3 regions of the Ruegeria sp. HKCCSP346 genome follow, and region 3 is predicted to be linked to each of the others. Evidence: riboswitches for the same ligand, from Rfam matches in the RefSeq annotation. Region 3 holds a riboswitch; each other region holds the start of a gene.
The links. A riboswitch is a leader RNA that binds a small molecule or an ion and turns the genes downstream of it on or off. The one in region 3 is predicted to bind cobalamin.
Positions count from the first base shown of each region.

Region 1: it holds a riboswitch for cobalamin, as region 3 does, so the genes downstream of both, I9185_RS19890 (DUF4198 domain-containing protein) here and I9185_RS19725 (hypothetical protein) in region 3, are expected to answer to the same signal.
Region 2: it holds a riboswitch for cobalamin, as region 3 does, so the genes downstream of both, I9185_RS09755 (DUF1636 domain-containing protein) here and I9185_RS19725 (hypothetical protein) in region 3, are expected to answer to the same signal.

Region 1 is NZ_JAEDOT010000013.1:18,792-22,035, reverse strand. Features, by position in the region: gene cbiM (cobalt transporter CbiM) at 1-375, opposite strand, end outside; gene I9185_RS19890 (DUF4198 domain-containing protein) at 382-1,167, opposite strand; cobalamin riboswitch at 1,299-1,499, opposite strand; gene I9185_RS19885 (ROK family transcriptional regulator) at 1,621-2,745, opposite strand; gene I9185_RS19880 (sugar ABC transporter substrate-binding protein) at 2,998-3,244, shown strand, end outside.
Region 2 is NZ_JAEDOT010000002.1:259,486-262,729, reverse strand. Features, by position in the region: gene I9185_RS09765 (ABC transporter substrate-binding protein) at 1-515, opposite strand, end outside; gene I9185_RS09760 (ABC transporter ATP-binding protein) at 532-1,305, opposite strand; gene I9185_RS09755 (DUF1636 domain-containing protein) at 1,302-1,658, opposite strand; cobalamin riboswitch at 1,756-1,953, opposite strand; gene I9185_RS09750 (D-lyxose/D-mannose family sugar isomerase) at 2,053-2,718, opposite strand; gene I9185_RS09745 (carbohydrate kinase) at 2,735-3,244, opposite strand, start outside.
Region 3 is NZ_JAEDOT010000012.1:47,488-50,731, forward strand. Features, by position in the region: gene rsgA (ribosome small subunit-dependent GTPase A) at 1-565, shown strand, start outside; gene I9185_RS19720 (hypothetical protein) at 605-1,438, opposite strand; cobalamin riboswitch at 1,596-1,817, shown strand; gene I9185_RS19725 (hypothetical protein) at 1,908-2,315, shown strand; gene I9185_RS19730 (dual specificity protein phosphatase family protein) at 2,307-2,819, opposite strand; gene I9185_RS19735 (DNA polymerase III subunit gamma/tau) at 2,958-3,244, shown strand, end outside.

The DNA.
Region 1 (3,244 bases), on a different contig from region 3:
TCCACGCGCGATCAGACGACCGAACAACATTCCGGCCACCACAGCTGGAAAGGCGATGTTGACGGTGTTGATCCCCAACACCGTCAACCCGCCAAAGCCGAAAAAGACCGCCTGTAGCAAAAGCCCGACGAACAAAGCCGGGAATGCGGCCCAACCAAGCAGCAGCCCGGCCATGCCGTTGAGTATCAGATGGACCGACGACGGACCAATGGGTACGTGGATCAACGAAGCCACGAAGAAACTGGCTGACAGCACGCCCGCAGTGGGGATGCGATCAAGATCCAGAGACCTGAGACCCATGGCGATCCCGCCCGCGGCGGCTATGGCGCCGCCAATTACAACCGGGTTGGAAAGGGCTCCGTCGACGATGTGCATCTTGGGTTACTCCAGATCCCAGGAGCGAATCCAGATGACCGCATCCTGGCTGAGTTCTTTGCCCTCATGTTCGGTTGCCGGACCGGAACCAAGTGCTGCGAAACCCCAGTAACCGGCATTTGGAACGCCGAACGAGAAATACCCGTTGTCGTCAGATATGGCGACCACCGCACCACCCGGCATCGGAGAGACTTTCGGTGCAGAAGCGGCCGAACTTTCCATGTCGGGCTCGGCGGCCATGTACTCGATCTCGATTTCGACCCCCGCAACCGGCTGACCATCAGCCAGCACACGGCCCGTGAAAGTCGAACCCGCGATGATGTTGGTCGGCTTGTTCAGCGGGATAATCTCGGTCGGCAAACCTACGGGATTCATCCAGTCGGTCGGCAATTCGTTGCGGTTCAGGAAGGCTTTGGTGAGCTGTTGGATATAGATGTCTTCGGATTCCTCGTAATAAGGCTGAGGAACCGTCACCAGCACATAGTCGCCCGACCGTTTGACCGGGACACTGCCTTTGAACGCCACGCCCTCGTTTTCCCCGCCGGTGAACCGGATAGGTTCCAACGTGTCCAGCAAATCGGTCTTTTCACCGTTGTGGATCACATAGAATTCCTGCGGCTTTTCAAGATCCATGACGTGGCCGTTCTCGAACGGATGCCAGAAAATCAGCTTGACCGGCACATCGCCCGGTTTCTGGATCATGGTATCGGTCGTGTATTCCAAAAGAAAATGCGCATCTGCGATGGCGGGAAGAGCCACCGCGGCAACGGCTGCGCTGAGCAGCGTTTTCATGAACAGTCGTCCTTGTCCCGTCGCGCCAATCCCGGCGCGAAATTCGTTTTGACTACGGGACATTCAACGCCAAATCACCCTTTCAGGCATCCTGGTACGACGCACATCCCGTCGCCGATTAGGAGTGCCCCTTATGAGGACACATGTCCGGCAGGTATCCTGACTTGCGGGTCAAAGCGTTGGACTGGCCTTCCCGGGGCAAACCCCAGTGGCGTTTCAGCCCTGCTCGCCGCTTACAGTTGCGGGTGCAGTTGCGGAATTGGGCCTGAGCCCGCACCGCATTCCCTATTGATTCCAGAGCAAGCCCCGGAACCGGACATGCCGAGCGGCTTGCCAGACAACTCAGCCTTCCGTCAACGAAAATGTGTTACGGCCATCGAAAATTATGAGCTCGGCAGTTTGCGAGAGTGAACCGGTTTGTGAAATATCCAAGGCAACAGGGTGATTTCACATCTAAGCTTCTGAAAGATACCTTTCCGACAATGGCAGGCTTGCCGCGCCCAGTGAGCGTGCATCCGGGCCCACGGTCCCTGCCAGCACCACGGGGTGCTCGAGACCGGTCAGGTTCAGCTCGGACAGTTTGTCTTCGACCATTTCAACCAAACGCGCCTTGATGTCCTGCGGCATCCAGCCGTCAATCTTCACGCATTCGAAATCTATCAGGCTACAGGATGAGACAATCGCATAAGCAATCCCGCTTGCCGTCCGTTTCAACCAGTTTTCCAGTTGAATTTTTGGCACATCCCAACGCTGGGTCGTTTCCCAAATGGAATGCGACGTTACCCCTGCTGTGGTGATTGCACGCTCGAGAACATACAGGCTGGCCACGTCGATAAGCGGTCTGACACCACCCGCACCATCCGGTACAGGCAGGGGGCCGATTGCGCCCGAGTTTCCACGCCCGGAAAAGATCGCACCATTGAGAACCACACCGCCGCCAATAAAAAACCCGATATAGAAGTACAGGAAATCCCTTGGTCCATCGGCCGGACCGAATACCAATTCCGCCCCACAAGCCGCAGTGGCGTCATTTTGCAGAAAAACCGGCATATCGAGGCGACGAGCCAGGTCAGCCTTCAGGTCTGATACGCGCCACGGGTCCATTTCTTCCTGAGGAACCTGAAGGGTCTGGGCCCAGTCCCACAGGTAGAACGGCATGGCAATTCCAAGACCCGCAATCCTGCCTTTGGCCTCGGGCGACATGGATGACATCATTTTCCCCAGACTCTGTATAGAAAACTCCAAAGTGGCTTTTGGCGTTGGATAGTCATAGGTTCGCCGCTCGCGTTGCCGCACATTTCCGACAAAGTCAGTCAATACCAGCTCGGTACTGCGGCGCCCGACCTTGAGCCCAAAGAAAAACGCACCATCCGGGTTGAGGCGCATGGGAACGGAAGGTTGCCCGACTTTCCCGCGGACCGGCTCACCGCGCAAAAGCAAACCGTCCTTCTCAAGCAGCCGCATGATGACGGAAACGGTTTGCGCCGACAGTCCGGTCATGCGCGCAATCTCGGACTTAGCAAGAGCCTGATGACGCCGGACAAGCGACAACACCAGCCGTTCGTTCCGGGCCCGCATCCCGCTTTGATTGGTTCCGCGCACCTCCGACCCGTGCAGGCCAATCGAATTTTTCCGAGATGAATTTTCCGGCACGACCACCCCTTTCCTGCTGAAGAATGAGAAAGCCCGCCCGCCCTGTCAATAATAAATAAGAGTGATTTATTTATTGACTCAAATTTCGAATCTTGTGATTGTTTCTTATGGGATCAGGGTTTTTGCCTGATCGCCCTCGTGCCCTGTACGGCACAGGAAAAACTGGGAGGATAATCGATGAAACTTGCAAGACTTGCGGGTGCTGCTGCGCTCGGGGTTACTGCCATGGCTGGCAGTGCAATGGCGGAAGGCGAAACCGTTTGTCTGATCACCAAGACGGACACCAACCCGTTCTTTGTCAAAATGAAGGAAGGTGCGACAGCGAAGGCGGAAGAGCTGGGAATGACTCTCAAAGCCTTTGCGGGCAAAGTTGACGGTGACCATGAAACGCAGGTGCAAGCCATTGAGACCTGCATTCTGGACG
Region 2 (3,244 bases), on a different contig from region 3:
GCCTCGGCCTTGTCTTCGACCTGCATGACCTTGCCCAGGCGCAGAACGTCATCAAACAACAGGTTCATGCTGGCTTCGGGGCGATCCTCGTCCAGATGCACGCAGCTTTCGGTCAGGATCATGGTCTTGATACCAAAGGGTTCCAGCGTGTCGGGCGTGACATCTCCGCCGGGTTTCATGCCATAGTACCAACCGGCAAAAAACAGATCAGGTTCGACGGCCACAAGGTTTTCAATCGTCGGGTATTTGGGGGCAAGCTCTGGGATGTCGCCGCGCTGAGCATCAAAGTCAGGGCTGGTTTTGTACCAGCCCGAAATCCCGGTAAGTCCCACGATCTCGTCCTGAAGGCCGAGTGCAAAGGCCATATCCGCCATGTTCATATCATGCACGACCAGACGTTCCGGCGCCGAGTCAAAAACCAGCGGTTCGCCGCAATTGTCCACGGTGACGGCTTCCGCTGCCACGCCACCTGCCAAGCCAGCGAAGACAACCACCGGCCAGAGTTTCTGCATCATATGTAAGCTCCTGTTATTATGACAGTTTCCGTTTTCGGATGTCCAGTGCGGGGATCGTGCGGCCTTCGTGCTGAAAGCACAGATAATCCACGCCGAATGTCTCACTTACCCGGTCTGGGGTCAGAACTTCGCCAACAGGCCCGAACCCCGTCAGGCGCGTGGCTTTCATCAACGCCACATGGGTGGCGAATTCCGGGATCATGACCAGATCATGGACGATCATGACGACCGTTACCCCCAGATCAGCGACCAGAGACAGCATGTGCCCCTTGGCATCGGGGTCCAGATGGTTGGTTGGCTCGTCCAGAAACAGCAAGGACGGGTTCTGGGCCAGCGCGCGCGCGATGTGCGCGCGCTGACGTTCTCCGCCGGACAGTTGACCCATCGTTTTGTTGGCAAAATGCAACAGCTCGGTCGTCGTCAGCACCCGTTCAAGATCAGCCCTGTGCTGAGTCACCGAACGTTCGCCCTGAATCGGGATTTGCCCCAGCGCAACGTAGTCTTGCAGGCGCATCCGCCCGTCGGGCATTTCCTGCTGCCCGACCACAGCAATGGAGCGGGCACGTTGGCGGGCGGACAGGGTCCGAAGGCTTTGTCCTTCTATCCAAACATCGCCCAACGCAATCCGTTCAATCCCGCACAGCAGTTTCAGCAGAGTGGTTTTGCCGGCGCCGTTCGGCCCGGCGATTGCCAGAATTGATCCTTCTTCCAGACGAAAGGACACATCCTGCAACAGGATGTCGCCATTGAGCGCGTAGTATTCCAAATTCTCTGCAATCAGAAAACTCATGATGACCCCCCGAAAGGCAACGCGGGAATTCGCGATAAGGTCTTTGCGAAAAGGGCAGGGGGGCGGTCCGAGGCACTGGTCCAGCCGTCGTCGCTGTCGCCGAACTGGATCGCAAATTCGACCAAGGCAGACAGATCGCGAGTTGTCGTGATATCGCCAAACAGGTACTGCGCTTTGCCCGGGGCCTGAAATCCGACGGTCATGGCCCGTTCACAACCTGCCATGCAGGCCACCATTCGGGTTTCAAAACCGTCAGGCAACCGGGCATCCAGCGCGTCTTGTGCGGCTTCGGCAGACATCGTCCCCTGACATGTTGAACAGATCAGAACGTAGTGATCAGAATAACAGGTCATTGCCTTCTCCGTCGTTTGCCAGATGCAGACAGAGGGCACATACCCGGATATTACGCAAACGCGCCATCAAGCCTCCTTCCGAGACGCCCCGCCTCGGGTTGGTTCATAGTGTGATGGCAGGTCTCCTGACTTGCGGGTCGTTGCTCGGCCGACCTTCCCAACCCTTTTGGGTCAGTGGTGAAGTGGCGTCGCTCACCGCTTACAGTTGCGGGGGCAGTCACGGACTTGGCACATTCCAGCGCCGCACCGTGTTCCCATTTTCATCCCTTACGGAACCATCCCGCTCAGCTAGTCCGGCTACGCCTGACTTGTCAAGCGGCAGGCGAAAGGGTAGTGGACGGAATTGCAACGGTTGAGCCAGCGATCCTGCTGCGCCAGCCCGGACCGAACGGTGTCAATAGTCTGATACAAGAAGAAAATCCGGTTCGGTATCTTCCTCAACCTTTGAAAACCGTGGGATTGGCTTTTCAAACACATTGTCCGTTCGGTCGTCATTCACGGTCGATACCTCGCCAATAAGGCAATCACCGCGCTCGGCCCAGAAAGCGTGCCAGATGCCGGGCATCAGAGTTACGCTTTGCCCCGGCTTCAGCCGCAAGTGCTCTTCGGGTTGCAAGGTTACAGGGCAGGCATCGCTTGGGACCGTCACCGGGTTGTCGCGGTCGACGCCACCGTTTGGATCCGACGCATGGATTTCCAGAACGAGATCGCCGCCGCCCCGGTTGATGATGTCTTCTGCCTTGATGATATGCCGGTGCATCGGAGAAAGCTGATTTTCTTTCGAGATCAACAGTTTTTCCGCATAGAGCATCCCGCGCCCGGATTTCAGATCCTTCGCCTCACCATTGCGCAAAGTGAATAGAAACAGTCCAAGTTCATCAAAACGGCCCTGGGCGTAATCGGTAATGTCCCATCCCAGCCCGCGGCTGCGGATCGTTTCGGCCAGAGGGCTGCGCATTTTCTCGGGCGACCAATCCGCAAAGGGTGGCAACACGGCACCGAAGGACTGAATGAACGCCTGTGCCCGGGTCTTGATACGGTTGATTTCGGATCGTTTCATCATGCCGTCCCACAGATCAAAGTTCGTGCGCCCAGGGGGGTTCTGCCCCGGCTCGGGAAACGGTCACGGCCGCCACGTCAGCGCCCAGTTCCATGGCTGCTTGCAGGCTTTCAACCGTCAATCCGCGAAGACCTGACTTGGTCAGATGCCCTGCGCGGCTGAGCTCGGTCAGAACGCCGGCGTTGAACGTGTCACCTGCGCCGATCGTATCGACCACTTCAACGGGTTTCACGGGAACCGAAACTTCGGAACCATCCGCCAGGTAACCGTGCGCCCCGTCACTGCCGCGCGTGACGATGACAACGGAAGGACCCGCCTGCAACAGCACAGACGCTTTCGCGGCTTCGGATTCAGCGCCCGGAATAATCCAATCCAGGTCCTCGTCTGAAACCTTTACGATATCCGCACGCGAGATCATGCGGTTCAAACGCGTCCGAAACCGGGTTTGATCCTTGATGAAATCCGGGCGAATATTCGGGTCCAGCATCACCGCACGGTCGGAACCGTGGCGGTGCAGAAGGGCGGC
Region 3 (3,244 bases):
ACTGGATCCGTTCCTGACGGTTCTGGCGATCAACGCGCTGGACCCGGCAGAGGTTGAAAAGGTTCTGTCCTGGTGCCCCAAAAGCCAGACCGGAGCGCTGGTTGGATCGTCGGGCGTTGGCAAGACGACACTTGCCAATACCATGACCGATCAGGATCTCGCCACCTCGGACATTCGCGAGGATGACGCGCGGGGCCGGCACACGACGACCGCACGCGCATTGCACCGGATGCGCAACGGTGGCTGGTTGATCGATACACCCGGAATGCGCGCGTTGCGCCTGCTGGACGCTCGGGACGGGATCGACGACGTTTTCTCGGACCTTGCCGAGTTGAGCCGGGACTGCCGTTTTTCGGATTGCCAGCACAGCTCCGAGCCCGGATGTGCCGTGCAAAAGGCAATAAGCCAGGGCACGCTTGATCCGGCTCGATTGGACCGGTGGCGCAAGCTTCGGCGCGAAGATCAGCGCAATTCTGAAACCGTCGCGCAGTCCCGGGCGCGGGACAAAGCGTTCGGCAAGATGGTCCGTGGCGTCATGAAGGAAAAGAAACTTCGCAACCGGTGATCGTTGGACGGTGCCCGGCCCGTCCTGCGCCGCGTCTGATCAAGCGATCAGTCGCGGCCAAACCGCTGCATTGCGCCGGGCAAATGCTCCGATATGACCAACCTCGGGCAACCCGAAATCGGCAGGGCTCAGCAGGTGGCGGTTGGCATCGGGGCCGTAAAGATCCGCAAGCCGCCAAACCGCTTCCGGCGGCACCATCTGGTCGTCCTCGAAGGTGAACAAATCCACGGGCGTTCCAGAATCCTTCCACTGCGCCGCAGGTAACTCATGCCCGATTTCAGGCACATAGTTCAAAGGCGCCGTACACCATTTGCGCCACTGCCAATAGACCGATGCCGGCAGATCCGAGCCGAACCCGATCGCCTTTCCGGGAAGGTAGCCAAGGGCTCGGGCCAAAAGCGGGGCATGACCATACCAGAACAATCCTGCCAAACCACGATAGGGCCATGGATGGTCGCTTAGGGTTACCAGCCCCGAACACACACAGATCATGCGATCAATCAGATCGATATCCGGCTGCACAGGCCCCAACATCGCACCGATCGAATGGCCGATGGTCCAATGCTGCGAATCGGGAAACCGTCTGCGCATTTCTGCCCGTGCCGCGGGCATGTCGATCAAGGCCCAATCCGCCATGGTCGCACGCGAATCTTTCAGGCGGCCGGTCAAGGAATGCCCGTAATCGCGATAGTCATAGGTCAGGCAGGCCATACCCTGCTCGGCAGCAAGCCATCGTGCGAAATGACGGTAATAATCGCGCGGCACACCCGTTGCACTGTTCAGCACGACGACGATTTCGGGCGAAGACAGCGGGCTGTACAACCGGGCAGACAGTGTTTTCTGCCCGGACGGAAAGCGAAATTCTTCGGTCATTACCGTTTGCTCTGTGTCCAACATGATCTCTGGCTTTGCGCTTGGTAAATCCTGTTTCCGAACCTCAACGCCCTGGACACTATGCATGAACCAACACCGTATCCAGCATGACCAAGCGTCCGGTCAAAAGATCGGCTTGACTCGATGCGTGCTCAAACGCTAGCGGTTGTGTGATGGTTTCCGGCCTCCACAAGGGGTCGGGATGAAAAGGGAACACGGTGCGGTAATGTCTGGTCATGCAGGCAACAACCAAATCCGCGACTGCCCCCGCAACTGTAAACGGTAAGCGATGCCGAAACACCACTGGCCCAAAGGCTGGGAAGGTCGGCAAAGCGATGACCCGCAAGTCAGGAGACCTGCCATCGGAAACGAAACCGAAACTCGGGCGGGGTGTCCGGGCAGGTCCTGACGGCATCACGCTGTCCCACCTGTCCCAAATATCCTGTCCACCAAGCGCGGAGGGCGCAGGATGATCTGGAAGACAAAGACACATGAATTCAGTGCAACAGTATGTCAGCGGACGGGCAAAACCTGTCCCGCTTTGGCGCGGCTGGCGCGCTCGATATCCGAAGCCATGGCCCAGGCGACCTCGGCCACAAGTGACGATTTCGAGATTGAGGGCAGCAGCGCGCTGTCACATTGCAGCGAAGGATGTCATGCAATTTTCCGCGCGCAATCAGACCGCATTCGTGTCTTTTGCGGGACGCAGCCCGAAACCGCGATTGAGCCGCTGAACGGCTATGCCGACCTGATCTTCGGAAACACGTTCAGTGCGATGCCATCCGGCGTCGTGAAAACCCCACCCTGCGCGATGATCGAAGTTTCTACGATCCGGCCTCGAAAACCTGCTTGCGCGCCCGCGCAGATTTCAATCTGAGTCCAGACTGACCTGTGCCTGGGCACGCCGAGAGGCCCAGGCCAGTTGCGCATCCGTTTCGACGGCGCAAGGGCGCACCGCCCGCAATCGTTGCAGCGCCGTGTCCGCGCCTTCGCCGCATTCGACCATCAGCCGCAGGACAATCATACCTGACCTGCCACAGCCCCCGCGGCAGTGTACCAATACGCGACCTCCGCCGGACAGCGCGTGCCGGGCCGCGGCGCTGACGGACGGCCACGCGTCATCAATCGCTTTTGTCGGCGCTCCGAAATCTTCGATCGGCAGGTGAACCCATCGGCTGGCGCGGCTTTGAATATCGCTTCCAAATTCCTGCGCCCCGTCCTGAAGCATTTCGACATCCGTCGTCATCGAAACAACAAGCCCCGGCTGCCAGGCTGCGATCATATCCAGATCGCTGGAGTAATCTCCGCCGCGTCCGGGCATCGAGGTCAGCGCCAGCGTTCCGCCACCGACTTGCAGGGCGTAGATCACCAACTGCGACATGAATCCTGTCCTCCCCAAAGAACTCTATACAAAAATGAGCCATTAAATCCGCTGATGCAGTTTAGTGCGAAAGCGACTCGTTTCTAAATCAAAAATCATCGCGCCACGCTGTGGACGCGGGCAACGGTGGCCACTACGCTGTGCCCAAGCACCGAATCCCAACGAGAAGACATGACAGACAGCTCCAGCCCCGCCTATCAGGTTCTCGCCCGCAAATATCGCCCGGAAACCTTTGCCGATCTGGTGGGTCAGGATGCCATGGTGCGCACCCTGAAAAACGCGTTCGCGGCCGACCGGATCGCGCAGGCCTTCATCATGACCGGCATTCGCGGCACCGGCAAAACCACGACCGCAAGGATCATCGCCAAGGGCATGAACTGCATCGGACCCGACGGAACCGGTGGCCCCACGACCGAACCCTGCGG